One region of the Pelosinus baikalensis genome, then DNA from elsewhere that is predicted to be linked to it. Evidence: riboswitches for the same ligand, from Rfam matches in the RefSeq annotation. Region 1 holds a riboswitch; the other holds the start of a gene.
The links. Region 1 has a riboswitch for FMN ahead of ribB (3,4-dihydroxy-2-butanone-4-phosphate synthase). Riboswitches for the same ligand answer to the same signal wherever they lie in the genome.
Positions count from the first base shown of each region.

Region 2: another riboswitch for FMN. It lies ahead of ribD (bifunctional diaminohydroxyphosphoribosylaminopyrimidine deaminase/5-amino-6-(5-phosphoribosylamino)uracil reductase RibD); the one in region 1 lies ahead of ribB (3,4-dihydroxy-2-butanone-4-phosphate synthase).

Region 1 is NZ_JAJHJB010000011.1:20,662-28,301, reverse strand. It holds gene tkt (transketolase) at 1-1,611, shown strand, start outside; gene pfkA (6-phosphofructokinase) at 1,658-2,617, shown strand; gene LMF89_RS09915 (cupin domain-containing protein) at 2,645-3,061, shown strand; gene LMF89_RS09910 (hypothetical protein) at 3,158-3,433, opposite strand; FMN riboswitch at 3,870-4,015, shown strand; gene ribB (3,4-dihydroxy-2-butanone-4-phosphate synthase) at 4,140-4,784, shown strand; gene LMF89_RS09900 (hypothetical protein) at 5,010-5,180, shown strand; gene LMF89_RS09895 (HAD-IA family hydrolase) at 5,556-6,185, shown strand; gene LMF89_RS09890 (zinc-ribbon domain containing protein) at 6,492-6,791, shown strand; gene LMF89_RS09885 (DNA/RNA non-specific endonuclease) at 7,166-7,640, shown strand, end outside.
Region 2 is NZ_JAJHJB010000006.1:131,709-139,348, reverse strand. It holds gene hslO (Hsp33 family molecular chaperone HslO) at 355-1,230, opposite strand; gene yfcE (phosphodiesterase) at 1,246-1,800, opposite strand; gene ribH (6,7-dimethyl-8-ribityllumazine synthase) at 1,840-2,304, opposite strand; gene LMF89_RS06760 (bifunctional 3,4-dihydroxy-2-butanone-4-phosphate synthase/GTP cyclohydrolase II) at 2,309-3,517, opposite strand; gene LMF89_RS06755 (riboflavin synthase) at 3,533-4,192, opposite strand; gene ribD (bifunctional diaminohydroxyphosphoribosylaminopyrimidine deaminase/5-amino-6-(5-phosphoribosylamino)uracil reductase RibD) at 4,161-5,291, opposite strand; FMN riboswitch at 5,402-5,533, opposite strand; gene rpe (ribulose-phosphate 3-epimerase) at 5,576-6,223, opposite strand; gene rsgA (ribosome small subunit-dependent GTPase A) at 6,229-7,104, opposite strand; gene pknB (Stk1 family PASTA domain-containing Ser/Thr kinase) at 7,119-7,640, opposite strand, start outside.

The DNA of each region.
Region 1 (7,640 bases):
ATGGCAGAAGCCCATCTTTCTTCCATCTTTAATAAAGAAGGATTTCCTATTGTAGATCATTATACCTATGTACTAGGCGGTGATGGATGCATGATGGAAGGAATCACCTCAGAAGTACTTTCACTGGCAGGAACCTTAGGTCTAAGTAAGCTGATTGTATTTTACGATAGCAACAACATTACCATAGAAGGAAGCACGGACATTGCTTTCACAGAAGATGTAGAAAAAAGGATGCAGGCATTTGGTTTCCAGACCATCGTAGTAGAGGATGGAAATGATCTTGAGGGAATTGGAAAGGCAATTCAAGCGGCTAAGGCTGAAACCAATAAACCCTCATTTATCATAGTAAAAACACAAATTGGCTATGGCTGCCCGGCAAAGCAATGCCAAGCAAGTGCACATGGCGAACCCTTAGGTGTAGAAAATGTTGCGGCTTTGAAAGAAAATCTCGGATGGGAAAAACAAGATGCGTTTTATGTCCCTGATGCTGTTTACCATCATTACAAAAAGATTGCAGAAAAAAAGGCAGAGGACGAAACAACTTGGAATGGGCTGTTTTTGGCCTATAGTGAAAAATACCCTGAGATGAAAACTCTTTGGCAGCAATATTTCGATAATAATGCATTAACAGATCTTCTAAATAAAGAAGAGTTTTGGGCTTACGCTGACAAAGCAGATGCAACACGAAACTTGTCTGGAATTATGATCAATCGCATTAAAGATATATTGCCAAACTTTATTGGCGGCAGTGCCGATCTTGCACCTTCCAATAAAACAAATATGAAAGATGCCGGAGATTTTTCAAAATCAAATTACAGTGGCAGAAATATTCACTATGGTGTAAGAGAGATTGGAATGGCAGCGATTGGTAATGGTCTTGCTTTACATGGGGGACTGAAAACTTTTGTTGGGACTTTCTTTGTATTTAGTGACTATGTAAAACCAATGGCAAGATTGGCATCGCTGATGGAATTGCCTGTTACATATGTTTTGACTCATGACAGCATCGGTGTTGGTGAAGATGGTCCCACCCATGAACCAATTGAACAATTAGCTATGCTGAGAGCAATGCCTAATTTTACCGTGTTCAGACCAGCAGATGCAACAGAAACATGTGCTGCATGGTACTATGCCATTACAACGGCAAAAACGCCGACTGCTTTGGTTTTATCAAGACAAAATCTGCCACAATTAAAAGGGGCAAGCAAAGAAGCATTAAAAGGTGGATATGTCCTGGCCGATTCCAATAAAGCAGTGCCAGATGGAATTATTATAGCAAGCGGATCAGAAGTGGAATTGGCTGTGAATGCCAAAGTAGAATTAGCTAAAGAAAATATTGACGTAAGAGTCGTAAGTATGCCCTCTATAGATGTTTTTGAGGAGCAGTCAGACGAATATAAAGAAAGTGTGCTGCCCAAAGCCGTGAGAGGGAGAGTCGCAGTAGAAGCAGCCAGCGATTTTGGTTGGGGCAAGTATGTTGGACTTGATGGTGCATATGTAACCATGAAAGGTTTTGGGGCATCAGCGCCAGCGAAAACATTATTTAATAAATTTGGTTTCACCACAGAAAATGTTGTTGCAGTAACCAAGAAGGTATTGAAAGGCAACTAGCGTAGAAGAAATAGGAACTGTAGTGTTAAAAAAGGAGATCGGATTCATGAAGAAGATAGGAGTGTTAACCAGCGGCGGGGATGCCCCAGGCATGAATGCAGCCATTCGAGCCATAGTAAGAACAAGCATTTATCATGATCTCAAAGTTGTTGGAATCCAAAGAGGTTATACGGGTCTCTTACATGGTGAAATAAAAGAAATGCATATAGCATCGGTTGGCGATATCATTCACCGAGGCGGAACGATTCTTAAAACTTCCAGATGTGAAGAAATGAAAACAGAAGCTGGCATCAATAAGGCAATTGAAATATTAGAGAAAAATGAAATTGACGGCCTCATCGTAATCGGTGGAGATGGTTCTTTCCAGGGAATTAATAAACTTGGTCGCGGCAATATCAAAGTAATGGGAATTCCCGGTACCATTGATAACGATTTAGCGTACACCGATTATACAATTGGTTTTGATACAGCAGTTAATACGGTGCTCGATTCCATCAGCAAAATAAGAGATACATCCATGTCTCATGAGAAAGTAACCATTATTGAAGTGATGGGAAGGCACTGCGGGGATATCGCTCTTTACGCAGGTCTTGCTGGAGGGGCGGAAAGTATCTTAGTTCCAGAAGAACAATATGAAGTGAAGAAAATTTGTGAGAAAATGCTGCAAGGCAGGAAGCGCGGGAAAGCTCATAATATTATTATGTTGGCTGAAGGCAGAGGATCTGCTGCAGAGTTACAAAAAGAAATATTGAATAATGCTGGTATTGAATCAAGAGTTACGGTGCTTGGATATCTTCAGCGAGGCGGAGTGCCCACCGCTGTTGATCGAATATTAGCAAGCAAAATGGGAGCTATGGCTGTTAATCTATTGATTGAGGGGAAATCCAATCGTGCCATTGGCATAAAAGACAATCACTTGATTAACATAGATATTATGGAAGCGCTTACGAAAAGAAAAGTATTTGATCAAGAAATGTACAATTTATCTCAAATATTGTCAATCTAGCAAGACGGTAAGGGTAAGGTGAGAAGGATGAAAAGAATCGAAGTAATAAGCGGTGAAAATATCCAATTAGCACTAGGCAGTTCAAAGCGACAATATCTAGTGGGTGAATTAGCCTTGCCTCAAGAACTGGAATATTTACGAGATCCTCATGTAGAAGCCGGCATTACAGAATATACAGAGTATACGATTGAAAAACCGCACTATCATACAACAACAACCGAGTATATCTATGTATTAGCAGGGGAAAGCAAGTATATCAACGTAAAGACGCGAGAAGAAACCTTTGTTAAACAAGGAGATTTTTATTTAATTCATCAAGGAATTACCTATGCACAAAAGTCAAAAGCGGGGCTTAAATTATTGTTTTTTAAATATCCTTCGGGTAATGATAAAGTTACCGTTGAGGATAACGGAAGCTTAGATGAGTGGTATAGCAGCTTTTAAAAAATAATACTACCATGCAATAAAAACCGAACGATCTGCAAGTTCTCTGTTGAGTTCTTGCAAGTCGTTCGGTTTTTTGCGTTCCCTGGCAGAATCCTATTTTTCGTAATTTGCGATTAAACGTGAAGCATATGACAAGGGAGCGGTACTGCTTTGCGCAGGAGAGGCTAAGTATTCCTGCTGCTGTAATGCGCGTAAACCTTGATCACTAATTTCAACAACATCTGCTTTTTGTCGTGTAATTTTTGAGCCAAAATTACGTTTATTGTATTTGCTGCTTTTTTGTATGTTAGTCATTTGATTTTGCTGCGATATTTGAAGATAGGCAGCACCCATTTTTCGTATGGGAGATACTTTAATGATTGGTTGCATTTATGATAAACTCCTTTCTTTTGGAATTTACTTGAAATACTATCTTTAGAATAGTATATAAATGTGACAAAATAATGACGATTGGCAACCAATTCCAAATGGGGTAAATTCTGATCTAGCGGTTTAACTGCTGCGGACGAATATGCTCTCCTGCCACATTTGACAGATATAATCGAAAATTAAATGTGCCAGCGTCGTTGTAAATGCTCCGATTCCAGCAAGAGACAACTAGCCCTCCCATCATCGACATACACCTAGTATCTCTCCAGTGCGAGTTCCTTATTCACCGAAATACATCCTCAAGCTTATGAACGCCTCACTCAAAAACCTCAGTTTCTTTTTTTGCGTGCAAGAAAAGGGTAGGATTGAACTGTTAGGAGCAGAGGAATGGAATTCCTTGACAAATATAAAATCACAAGTATACTTATAAGTATCGACTTATTCTCAGGGCGGGGTGAAATTCCCCATCGGCGGTATCTCAGTTGTACTGAGGAGCCCGCGAGCGCTCTTTTAGAAAAAGAGGTCAGCAGAACTGGTGAGAAACCAGTGCCGACGGTATAGTCCGGATGGAAGAGGATAAGGCAGTCAGCTAAAAAAGTTTATTCTAAAATGTGGGTTAATGCTGTTTTATGTCTGTGTTGAGCTGTCTGTCCATCTGTGCCCTGATTCTAGTAAGTCCGACTAAAATCATTAGGAGGAGTATACTGTGAATCAAACATTACTAACTCGATTTGGAAATCCTATGGAGCGGGTGGAAGCCGCATTACACGCATTGCGAAATGGTCAGGGGGTCTTGGTTACTGATGATGAAGAGCGGGAAAATGAAGGCGATATTTTCTTTGCAGCAGAATCTTTAACCAATGAACAAATGGCTATGCTTATTCGTGAGGGAAGCGGAATTGTTTGCTTGTGCTTGACGGAAGAAAGAGTACAGGCATTAGAATTGCCCATGATGGTAGATGTAAATACCAGTAGCTTTGAAACCCCTTTTACCATTTCAATTGAAGCGGCAGCCGGAGTTACTACAGGTGTTTCTGCTGCTGACCGTGTGGCCACGGTGAAAGCGGCGATTGCTGATCCTATAAGACCTGATTGCCTTCGGCGGCCAGGTCATGTTTTCCCATTAAAGGCCAAGCAAGGCGGCGTTTTGGAAAGAGCAGGACATACCGAATCCAATGTTGATTTAATGCGCATTGCAGGATTAAAACCTTATGGTGTATTATGTGAACTAACAAATCCTGATGGTACAATGGCACGTATGCCTGAAATAGTAGCATTTGCAGAGAAAAATCATATGCCGGTAATTACGGTTGAAGATATAATTGCTTATCGCAAGAACAGGGGAATATAAAATACAGCAAGGTAGAAGCGACGGTTTTGTTGCTTCTACCTTTTATTAGTTATAATAAATTGCAGTAAGAGGAGTTTTGTAGGAAAAATTAGGTAGTTTAAAAGTGTTAATTAGAAGCTAGAGACAAGATTTCCTGAAAATGCAGTGCATAAGAATTTCGCCACAGGTCAATAACTAATCATGCGGTAAACTGGTAGCATAAGCACAGCAAGGGAGGTTTGAAGCATGAGAGAAAAATTGATTTCTGGCATGTTTTCCACTGTGTCCGAAGCTGAATTAATGATGTTATTGGCTGCTGAGTCAGAGGCTGAGGATGCGCCAGCTGAGCAGCAGGAAATCAATAGCCAAAACGGAGTTGCAAATGAGGAAATGGACAATCATACAACTAGTAGCTGACCTTTTGCCCCCGGAGCTCTGTTTGCAGGATGGCTGTCTTTCACCGTAATTGTAGCGTTGACTTTCTAGCATATTGCGCCAGTTAACCGCAAAGAAAGAGAGAGCGTTCCTAGACATTTTGACAGGGACGTTCTCTCTGTTTTATAGGTCGGCTATAACTCGCTCTACTATAGGCGTTGTAGTTTTTGGCTAAATAATATAAAACAAGGAAAAGCAGTGAAAGAAGGTGAAATAGAAAATACCAGAAGAATTAAAACGAATTGAACCGCAGGTATAGGGAATCTGCATATTAAATCATTAGTATCTTCTGTTTTGATTTGACATAGTAGTGAATATCAATTAGGTAAACAATTTAAAAGGAGGACACGTATTGTTATGGTAAGGTACGTACTATTTGACTTTGATGGTACTTTGGTAGATTCACTAAATATCGTTATCGAAGTGTATAACCAGCTTGCAAGCAAGTATGAAGCAAAGAAGATAGAGCAAAAGGATATTGCACATATAAAAAGACTATCTATTACGGAAAGGTCTAAATTTCTTGATTTTAAATTATATAAATTTCCACTTCTAGCGTTGGACATTTACAAACTATATAAGTACTCCATAAAGGATCTTATTTTGTTTGATGGAATTAAGGAATTATTGGAAGAATTAAATGCGTGTGGCTTTCAGCTAGCAATTGTCTCAACAAATTCGGAGCAGAATATAAGAGAATGTCTTAAGCATAATCAGATTGACTTTATTAATGAAATTATTTGTTCTAACAATATGTTTGGAAAGAATGAAGATATTAAAAGATTTTTAAAAACGCACAAACTGAAAGATTCCGAAGCGATTTATGTTGGAGACGAAGTTAGAGACATTATTGCGGGCAAAAAAAGTGGTGTTAAGGTGATTTGGGTAAGTTGGGGATACGATCAGATTGATAATGCGAAGAAGGAACATCCAAACTATATAGTTCATAAACCCCATGAAATTTTAAGTATTTCGCAGTCGATTTAGGAGCTTAAAAGAAGTACGCATAGGAGTATAAAGATGAGAACTGTAACTGCTGCATTGTTAATAAAAGATGAATTGTGTTTAATAGCAAAGCGAGGTGCCCCAGATCCATTCTCTTTTAGCTCAGGCTTGACATGAAAAAAAATTAGTACTACACTGTAATTAATAACATTCTTATTCCAGAAATGTTGTTATTTACAAGGGAAGCAATGAGTAATTAGATTTCGATTATAATCTTTATATCAATCATTATGATCCTTATTACATAGTAGCTCGTTGCTTTCTTATATGTTCGAGGAGGCTAATAATATGAATCAAGACAAAACATTAACATGCAAGGATTGTGGTGTTCAATTTGTTTTTTCAGCATCAGAACAAGATTTCTTTGCCGAAAAAGGGTTTACTAACGAACCTGGACGCTGCCCTGAATGCAGAGCTGCCCGCAAACAAGCCCATAATAGCGGCGGTCGAGGTAATAACTATCAACAGCGTGAAATGCATGAGGCTATTTGTGCAGAGTGCGGTATAACCACTCAAGTACCTTTTCGCCCAAGCGGAGATCGTCCAGTGTATTGCAGAGACTGTTTTAGCAAAATCAACCATCGATAACGAAGTAACCGATCTCTGATTTAACTGTCTGCCTCATGGTGGGCAGTTTTTTTAGTCTGATGGAAAATATAGCAAATGGAGCAAACAGACGGTTTGATATGCAATCCCAAAAAAACTACTCACCATATAATGTGAGTAGTTTTTCAACTATAATATTTTCTTTAGTAGCCATTGCATTCGATTATTAAATCAACAAAACTCCTGTTACTGTTAAATTTGTGATTCATTTAGCAGGAGTTTTATCTTACTATGACAAATGCTAAAATATGGGAATATGTATTTCCTTGAAGAAAAAATTCATTATCTCTTTAATTTTCTAATAATATTATTAAACCTGTTCCTTTACTTTTGGCAGATGAAAGGAGGTCTAACCATTGTCAGTCATATCATATCAAGATTTTCCTAGATTGAATAAGAGCCTTGTAGATAGGCAAGAGCAAAATTCACTGAAACGCTACATAGATCGAAGGAGTGAACGAGAGCATATTGCTAGTAAACTTTCAACCCAAAGCCCTCTCGAGGTAGATACATCTTACCGAGTTGCGATTCGCAAAACACTCATCAATCCTCGAGATGGCTTGTCTATGAAGCGGATCATCGGTGAAAGTGACCTATTTCCCATTTCGTATCTGGAAGCGGGGTTGAAAGCTGGTAAGTCCGTGTGTAGAATTGAAATACGTGATTCTATAGGTAGGGTACTCGGGCATGGTACAGGATTTCTCGTTGCGCCTTCTTTGCTGCTTACCAATCATCACGTCTTAGACAGCGCAAGCGTAGCACGTTCTAGCCTCGCCCAATTTAACTGCGAGGTTGATCTCAACTTAATGCCGCGTCAGATCAAAAGCTTCC
Region 2 (7,640 bases), on a different contig from region 1:
GGAATATCTTAAGAAGGAAAAACAAATAAATGTTGCTTTCCTTTAACTAAGATTATTTGTTCAATTATCACCTACTCCGCCTAGTAAGCATACAATGTAGTAAGTCACAAGACTACGCATGAAAAAAGGAGGAATAATTATGGGCTTCGGGTTTGGAGGTAATGGCAACGGCTGTGGTGGTAATTGGTCTATTATTATCATCATCATCATTTTGTTATTTTTCTGCTGTTCATCTGATGATTTTTCCTCTTGCTGATATTTTTAAAATTACTTTAGGAAATCTAATTTATACAATGAAAAAGGTACTTTACGCAAAGCATAAAGTACCTTTTTTCATTGTATAACCCAGTCTTTCTATTGTTTTTCAATTATGTCGATTATTTCTTCTAGATTACTTTTATTAAATTGATATTTAGCACTACAAAAAGGGCAACAAACTTCAGCTTCTCCATCCTCAACTAAAATATCGTTGATCTCTTCTACACCAAGACTAACCAGCACTTTCTGCACCTTTTCCAAGGAACAAGTACATTTAAATTCCAAAGGAACTTCTTCATAAATGGTAACTGATAAGCCAGCAAAGATTCGATTTATGATACCAGCTGCATCTAATCCCTCGCTTATCAATTGGGAAATGGGTGGTAATAAAGCTATATTTTTTTCAATTTTACTTAAAACCTCATCATCAGCATTAGGTAACGCTTGTACCATAAATCCTCCAGCCGCAGTAACAATCATATCTGGCTGCACTAAAACACCTAAAGCTACTGTTGACGGAGTTTGCTCTGATACATATAAGTAATTAGTAATATCTTCAGCTATTTCACCACTCACTAATTCTGCACTACCTGTAAAAGGCTGCTTTAAACCTGTAAATCGAGTAACAGATATCTGCCCCTTACCAACAGCATGACCAACATCTAACTTCCCCTCTCGTAAGGGTAAGTGGGCATGTGGATTTTTAACATACCCACGAACGCTTCCATTAGCATGAGCATCAGTAACAACCTCACCTAGAGGACCATCTCCACTAATTTTTATTGTAATGCTCTCATCTGTTTTAAGATTTGCAGCTAATAATAGAGCTCCAGTCATAGTCCGCCCTAGAGCAGCAGCTGCTACCGGATAACAATCATGGCGTTTTCTAGCCTCTTCTACTAGGGTTGTAGTCACCGCGGCAAAAGCCCGCACTCCACCCACTATAGTTGCCCTTGTAATATGGTCCCCCATGATTTCCCCCCCCCTTTATAACCTTTCTGACATTAAAACTTGCCCACTCATAGCATCTAAAACCTCAATAGTATCTCCTGCTAACCTAGCAAATGTACCAAGTCCATCGGCTCTCTTGGACATCGCTGGCGATCCTGGATTCAAATACACAATGTTATTATTTTTTTCCAGTACTGCTACATGAGTATGCCCTGTGATAAATAAATTGGCCTTAAACTTGATTGCCATTTCCTTCTTAGCATCATCTGTAAGATTATGTCCATGCGTAGCAATAATACGTAAGCCATCTACCATCGTATAAGTGTAGGGTGACTGTATGGGCATATTTAATACCATGCTATCCACCTCAGCATCGCAATTACCACACGCTGCTATAATGGGAATAGGACAATCATTCAGTACATTTGCTAATTGCTTAGGATTGTATTCTGCCGGAATATCATTTCGTGGACCATGATATAGTATATCTCCAGCATGAATAATAAAATCACACTGTGTAAAATATTTATCATAAATTGTTTCCCATGTTTTTGCACAACCATGAGTATCACTGATAATACCAATATTCATGTAATCACTCACCATTTCCCTGGAAATATTTTACTTTTATTATATTTGCCTTAATAAATTAGCCATTTCAATAGCGGTTACTGCAGACTCAAAACCTTTATTCCCTGCTTTCGTACCTGCTCTTTCGATTGCTTGTTCAATGCTTTCTGTGGTAAGAACACCAAAGATAGTAGGAACACCTGTAGCCATACCAACGTGAGCTACTCCTTTAGATACTTCTGCACAAACATAATCATAATGACTAGTACTTCCTCTTATAACAGTACCTAAGCATATCACAGCTTGATATTTATTGCTGTTAGCCATTTTCTGTGCTACTAAAGGTATTTCAAATGCACCAGGTACCCAAGCAACTTCGATATCCTCTTCCTTTACACCATGTCTTTTAAGACCATCTAAAGCTCCATCTAACAGCTTACTGTTTATAAACTCATTGAATCTCGCCACTACAACACCAATTTTTAATCCTTCAGCTACTAATTGTCCTTCAATAAATTTTACCATATTCTTATTCCTCCCCATATTGTTTAAGTAAATGCCCTAACTTTACTTTTTTAACAGATAAGTAACGTTGATTGAATTTATTCGCTTTAATTTCCACAGGTACTCTTTCCGTAATCGTTAATCCATAACCTTCTAAACCTGCTCTTTTTTTAGGATTATTCGTAAGCAGCTTAATACTTGTTAACCCTAAATCGACTAATATTTGAGCTCCAATCCCATAATCTCTGAGATCAGGTGCAAAACCCAATATTTCATTTGCTTCTACTGTATCCTTACCCTGATCCTGCAATGCATAAGCACGAATTTTATTGGCAAGACCAATTCCACGACCTTCTTGGCGCATATAAACCAGGACCCCTGCGTCTTCCTGACTAATACGTTTTAATGCATTATCTAGTTGTTCGCCGCAATCACAGCGCAGTGATCCTAATACATCACCCGTTAAGCATTCTGAATGTATGCGCACTAGTACATTTTCTTTACCTGCCACTTCACCTTTCACTAAAGCAACATGACATTGATTATCTAATTTGCTCTCATAAGCAACTAATTGAAAATCGCCATATTTAGTTGGCATTTTTGTTTCTGCACCGCGTATGATAAATGATTCATTAGCCTTCCGATACTTAATTAATTCTGCAATGGAAATGATCTTCAGATTATGTTTCGCAACAAATTCCAGTAGGTCTGGAACTCTAGCCATTCTGCCATCATCATTCATAATTTCGCAAATTACACCTGCAGGGTAACATCCAGCTAACTTTGGTAAGTCAACTGCGGCTTCCGTATGCCCTGCACGTCTTAAGACCCCGCCTTCTACATACCGCAATGGGAAAATATGACCTGGTCTTCTAAAATGTTCTGGGAGAGCATTGGGGTCTAACATAGCCCTAATCGTTTCTGCTCTTTCATGGGCTGAAATACCTGTTGTCACAGTATGTGCATCAACCGATACTGTAAAAGCAGTACAATTTGGATCCGTATTGTCACATACCATCGCACCAATACCCAGTTCGTCCAATTTAGAACCAATAACTGGCATACAAATAAGCCCACGTCCATGAGTCGCCATAAAATTAATAGCCTCAGGAGTCACTTTATCAGCAGCCATTAATAAGTCGCCCTCATTTTCTCTATCATCATCATCAACTACCACGATGATTTTACCATTTTTAATGTCTTCAATTGCTTCTTCAATCGTATTAAATTTCATGTTCATTCCTCCAATTTATAGTGTAAACCCATTTTTCTCTAGAAAATTCATGTTAATAGCAGAAGTTTTAGATTGTTGTTGAGCCGAGTCTAAATTTAGCAGCTTCTCTACATATTTTCCAATAACATCCACTTCTAGATTTACGACATCCCCCGTTTTCTTAAATCCTAATGTAGTGGCAGAAGCGCTATGAGGTATTAATGATACACTAAACCAATCCTGTCCATAATCTACGATAGTGAGACTGATACCATCAATTGCAATAGAACCTTTTTTTACAATATAGCGCATAACCTCGGAACCAGCCTCTATTTTAACAATTACGGCATTATCATTATTATCTTTAGTTCGAATGATTCCAATACCATCAATATGCCCGCTTACAATATGACCGCCAAAGCGATCACCAATACTAAGCGTTCTCTCAAGATTTACCTTAGAACCAATTTGTAAACTTGCCAGGGCTGTACTATCCACTGTTTCTGGCATAACATCAGCCGTAAAGTAATATGCATCATATTCAACTACCGTAAGACAAGTTCCATTAACAGCAATACTATCGCCTAATTTAACATCTTGTAAGACCTTATTTGCCGCTACCGTTAAACGCACAGATTTTACACCACGTGCAATGGCTTTGACTTTACCTAATTCTTCCACAAGTCCGGTAAACATCTCGTCCCTCCCGGTTACGCAGATATGCGCTAATTAATATATCTTCTCCAATTGCTTCCATATGTATATCTTCAAATCCTTTGGCGTCATTTACATCAGCTATCCCTTTTCCGCCAACTGGACCTGGAGCATCCACACCACCAATTATTTTAGGAGCAATAAACCAATTGATTTTATCAACCAAATTATCTTCTAGAACAGAAGCATTGATGGCAGCTCCACCCTCAATCAAAGTACTCGTAATTTGCTGCTCACCTAATATCTTAAATAAATGAGACAAATTCACACCAGCCGTCGTTTTCTCACACTCGATTACTTCCACACCATAAGCTCTAAGAGCATCAATTTTTTCTTGAGGTGCTTTATCAGTAACAGCAATCATGGTTCGCGCTAATCCATCCGTAACGACATTAGAATGAATTGGTGTGCGTGCCATACTGTCAACGACCACACGAATAGGATTTTTCCCCTGATACGCCAGACGAGTAGTTAAAGTGGGGTTATCAGCGAGCACTGTACCAATCCCGACTAAGATAGCATCATAAGTATCTCGTAATTGATGAACATAAATTCGTGATTCTACCCCTGTGATCCACTTAGAATGTCCTGTATAAGAAGCAATTTTCCCATCTAAAGACATGGCACTTTTCAAAAGTACAAAAGGCTTTTTCGTAGAAATCCATTTTATAAACGTTTCATTTAGCTTTGCTGCTTCCTTTGCCAAGACACCTTCTATTACTTCAATCCCAGCCTCACGTAACTTAGAAATACCTTGCCCGGCTACTAAGGGGTTAGGATCTGTCATGGCAATAATTACTTTTTTAATACCAGCTGCAATTAAAGCTTCCACACATGGTCCTGTTCTGCCATGATGAGAGCAAGGCTCTAATGTAACATAGATACTGGCATTATAGGCTAAATCTCCAGCTTGCTGCAATGCATTAATTTCAGCATGGGGCGTACCAGCCTTTCTATGCCATCCTTCGCCAACCACTCGCCCATCACGAACAATCACCGCTCCAACCATAGGATTGGGACTGGTACGACCTTTAGCATACTGAGCTAAAGCTAATGCCTGCCCCATATACTTTTCATCCATAATTGACCCTCCAAAAAAATTAAGCTGTTAAAAAAGTTTAAAAAAACTTTTTAACAGCCTCATAGAACATTAGAATGCAACATTGATTAAGCCTTATATAAGACTTAAATCATCACCTTTTTCCATCCAGACTATACTGTCGGCTCCGGAATTCCACCGGATCAGCCATACGGCTCGCGGGCTAATCACCGCCGGTAAGGAGTTAAAAGATCGCTCTTTTTCACCTTGCCCCAAAGGCTTACTTATTCAATTACTGTATATGTTACCAGCATTAAGGGAAATAATCAAGTCCCTCTAATTTCACAAATCGCTTTTTTTATGTCATCTGCCTGATATATCGCAGAACCTGCTACTAAAATATTGGCACCTGCAGCTACAACTTCTCTAGCCGTTACTGGATTTATGCCTCCATCAACTTGTATATCGACCTTCAGATTACGTTCATCAATCATTTTTTTTAGTTTCGCTATTTTATGAATCATACTAGGGATAAATTTTTGACCGCCAAATCCCGGATTTACAGTCATTAATAAGACCATATCCACTTCTCCAAGTACTTCTTCGATTGATGATAGCGGTGTTGCCGGATTAAGGGACACTCCCGTTTTTAGCCCTAGTTCTCGAACACATTGCAAGATTCTATGCAAGTGTGGAGCTGTTTCAACATGGATTGTTAAAAGATCGGCTCCTGCTTTAGCAAAGGGTTCAATGAAATCTTGAGGATTATTAACCATTAAATGTACATCAAATAACAATGTAGTAACCTTACGAATCGCAGCTACAACAGGTGGCCCAAAAGTAAGATTCGGCACAAAATGACCATCCATTATGTCGATGTGCAACATATCAGCACCTGCTGCCTCTACTAGTTTTATATCTTCAGCTAATTTCGAGAAATCGGCTGAAAGAATCGATGGTGAAATTTTAATCATACTATTTAAAATCCTTTCTTCTTATCTTGAATTTCTGCCAATATTTCAGTATAGGAATGATAGCGTTGCTCCTGAATACGCCCCTCTGTCACTAACTGCTTTACAGCACACTGAGGCTCTTTTAAATGTAGGCAAGTATTAAATTTACACTCATGCACAACGGCTGCAATTTCAGGAAAATAATACATCAGTTCATTTTTTTTCACATTCTCAAACTCAGTAAAGCTAAAACCTGGTGTATCTACTACAAATCCGCCACTAGAAAGAGGTAACAATTCAGCAAAGCGAGTCGTATGTTTACCACGTCCTATCTTTTCACTGACTTGACCAGTTACCAATGTAAGACCCTCTTCTACAGTATTTAAGATCGTAGATTTACCAGCCCCAGAGGGACCGGCAAATACGCTAATCTTCCCAGATAGCTGATTACGTAATTCTTCTATGCCAACACCCATCTTAGCAGATATCGTAATAACACAATAGCCAATGCTACGATATAGTTCGAGAATTGGTTTTAATTCCTCACTATCTGCTAAATCAATTTTATTAATACAGATGACAATATCTAAATCTGACATTTCAGCCAATACTAAAAATCGGTCTATTAATATGGTATTGATATCTGGGCTTACTGCTGCAAAAGTGATGATCACTTGATCGATATTCGCAATCATCGGTCGTTGCAGCATACTACGACGCGGTAAAATCTTTTCAATGATTCCCTTGCCATTTTCTGTTATATTATACTCTACTTCATCCCCTACTAGAAGAGAAAAGCGCTCTTTCTTAAAACGTCCTCGCAAAGTACACATTGTTACTTTCGCATTGGTCTTCACATAATAAAAACTATTATATGTTTTCAATATCACCCCATGCTGCACTTTTTTGCCTCCTGTTATATTGTTTGCTCTTGCAACAATACACCATTTATATATACTTGTACTCTTACTTGTCCTACACCATCAACTGTTTTTTCAACCTTATCACCAGGCTTGTGTACATTTTCATAAACTACACGCCGTCCATTTGTATCTGTTATGACGATTTGTACAGCTTGCCGTATTGCTCCTTCAGGAACAGTGATCTGCACTACAGCCTTTTTGGTAGCACTAGTATTTCCCTTGGCAACCGTTAAGTCAACGGCTGCACCTTCTGTAATCTCAGCAGCAGGACTGGGGTTTTGTCCAATAATCGTCCCAGAAGGATATTTGTCACTCACTTCTTCTGTTACTTTACCAACCTTTAATTTTAAACTTTCAAATTGAGTATTTACAGTATTAATTGGCGTTCCACGGAAATCTGGCAAAGCAAATTTGCGCGGACCAGCCCCTTTACTTACAACAAGATCAATCGCTGTATTTTTATTAACCTGTGCAGGTGGCCGCGGCTGCTGATTAATAATAACATCAACAGGCGT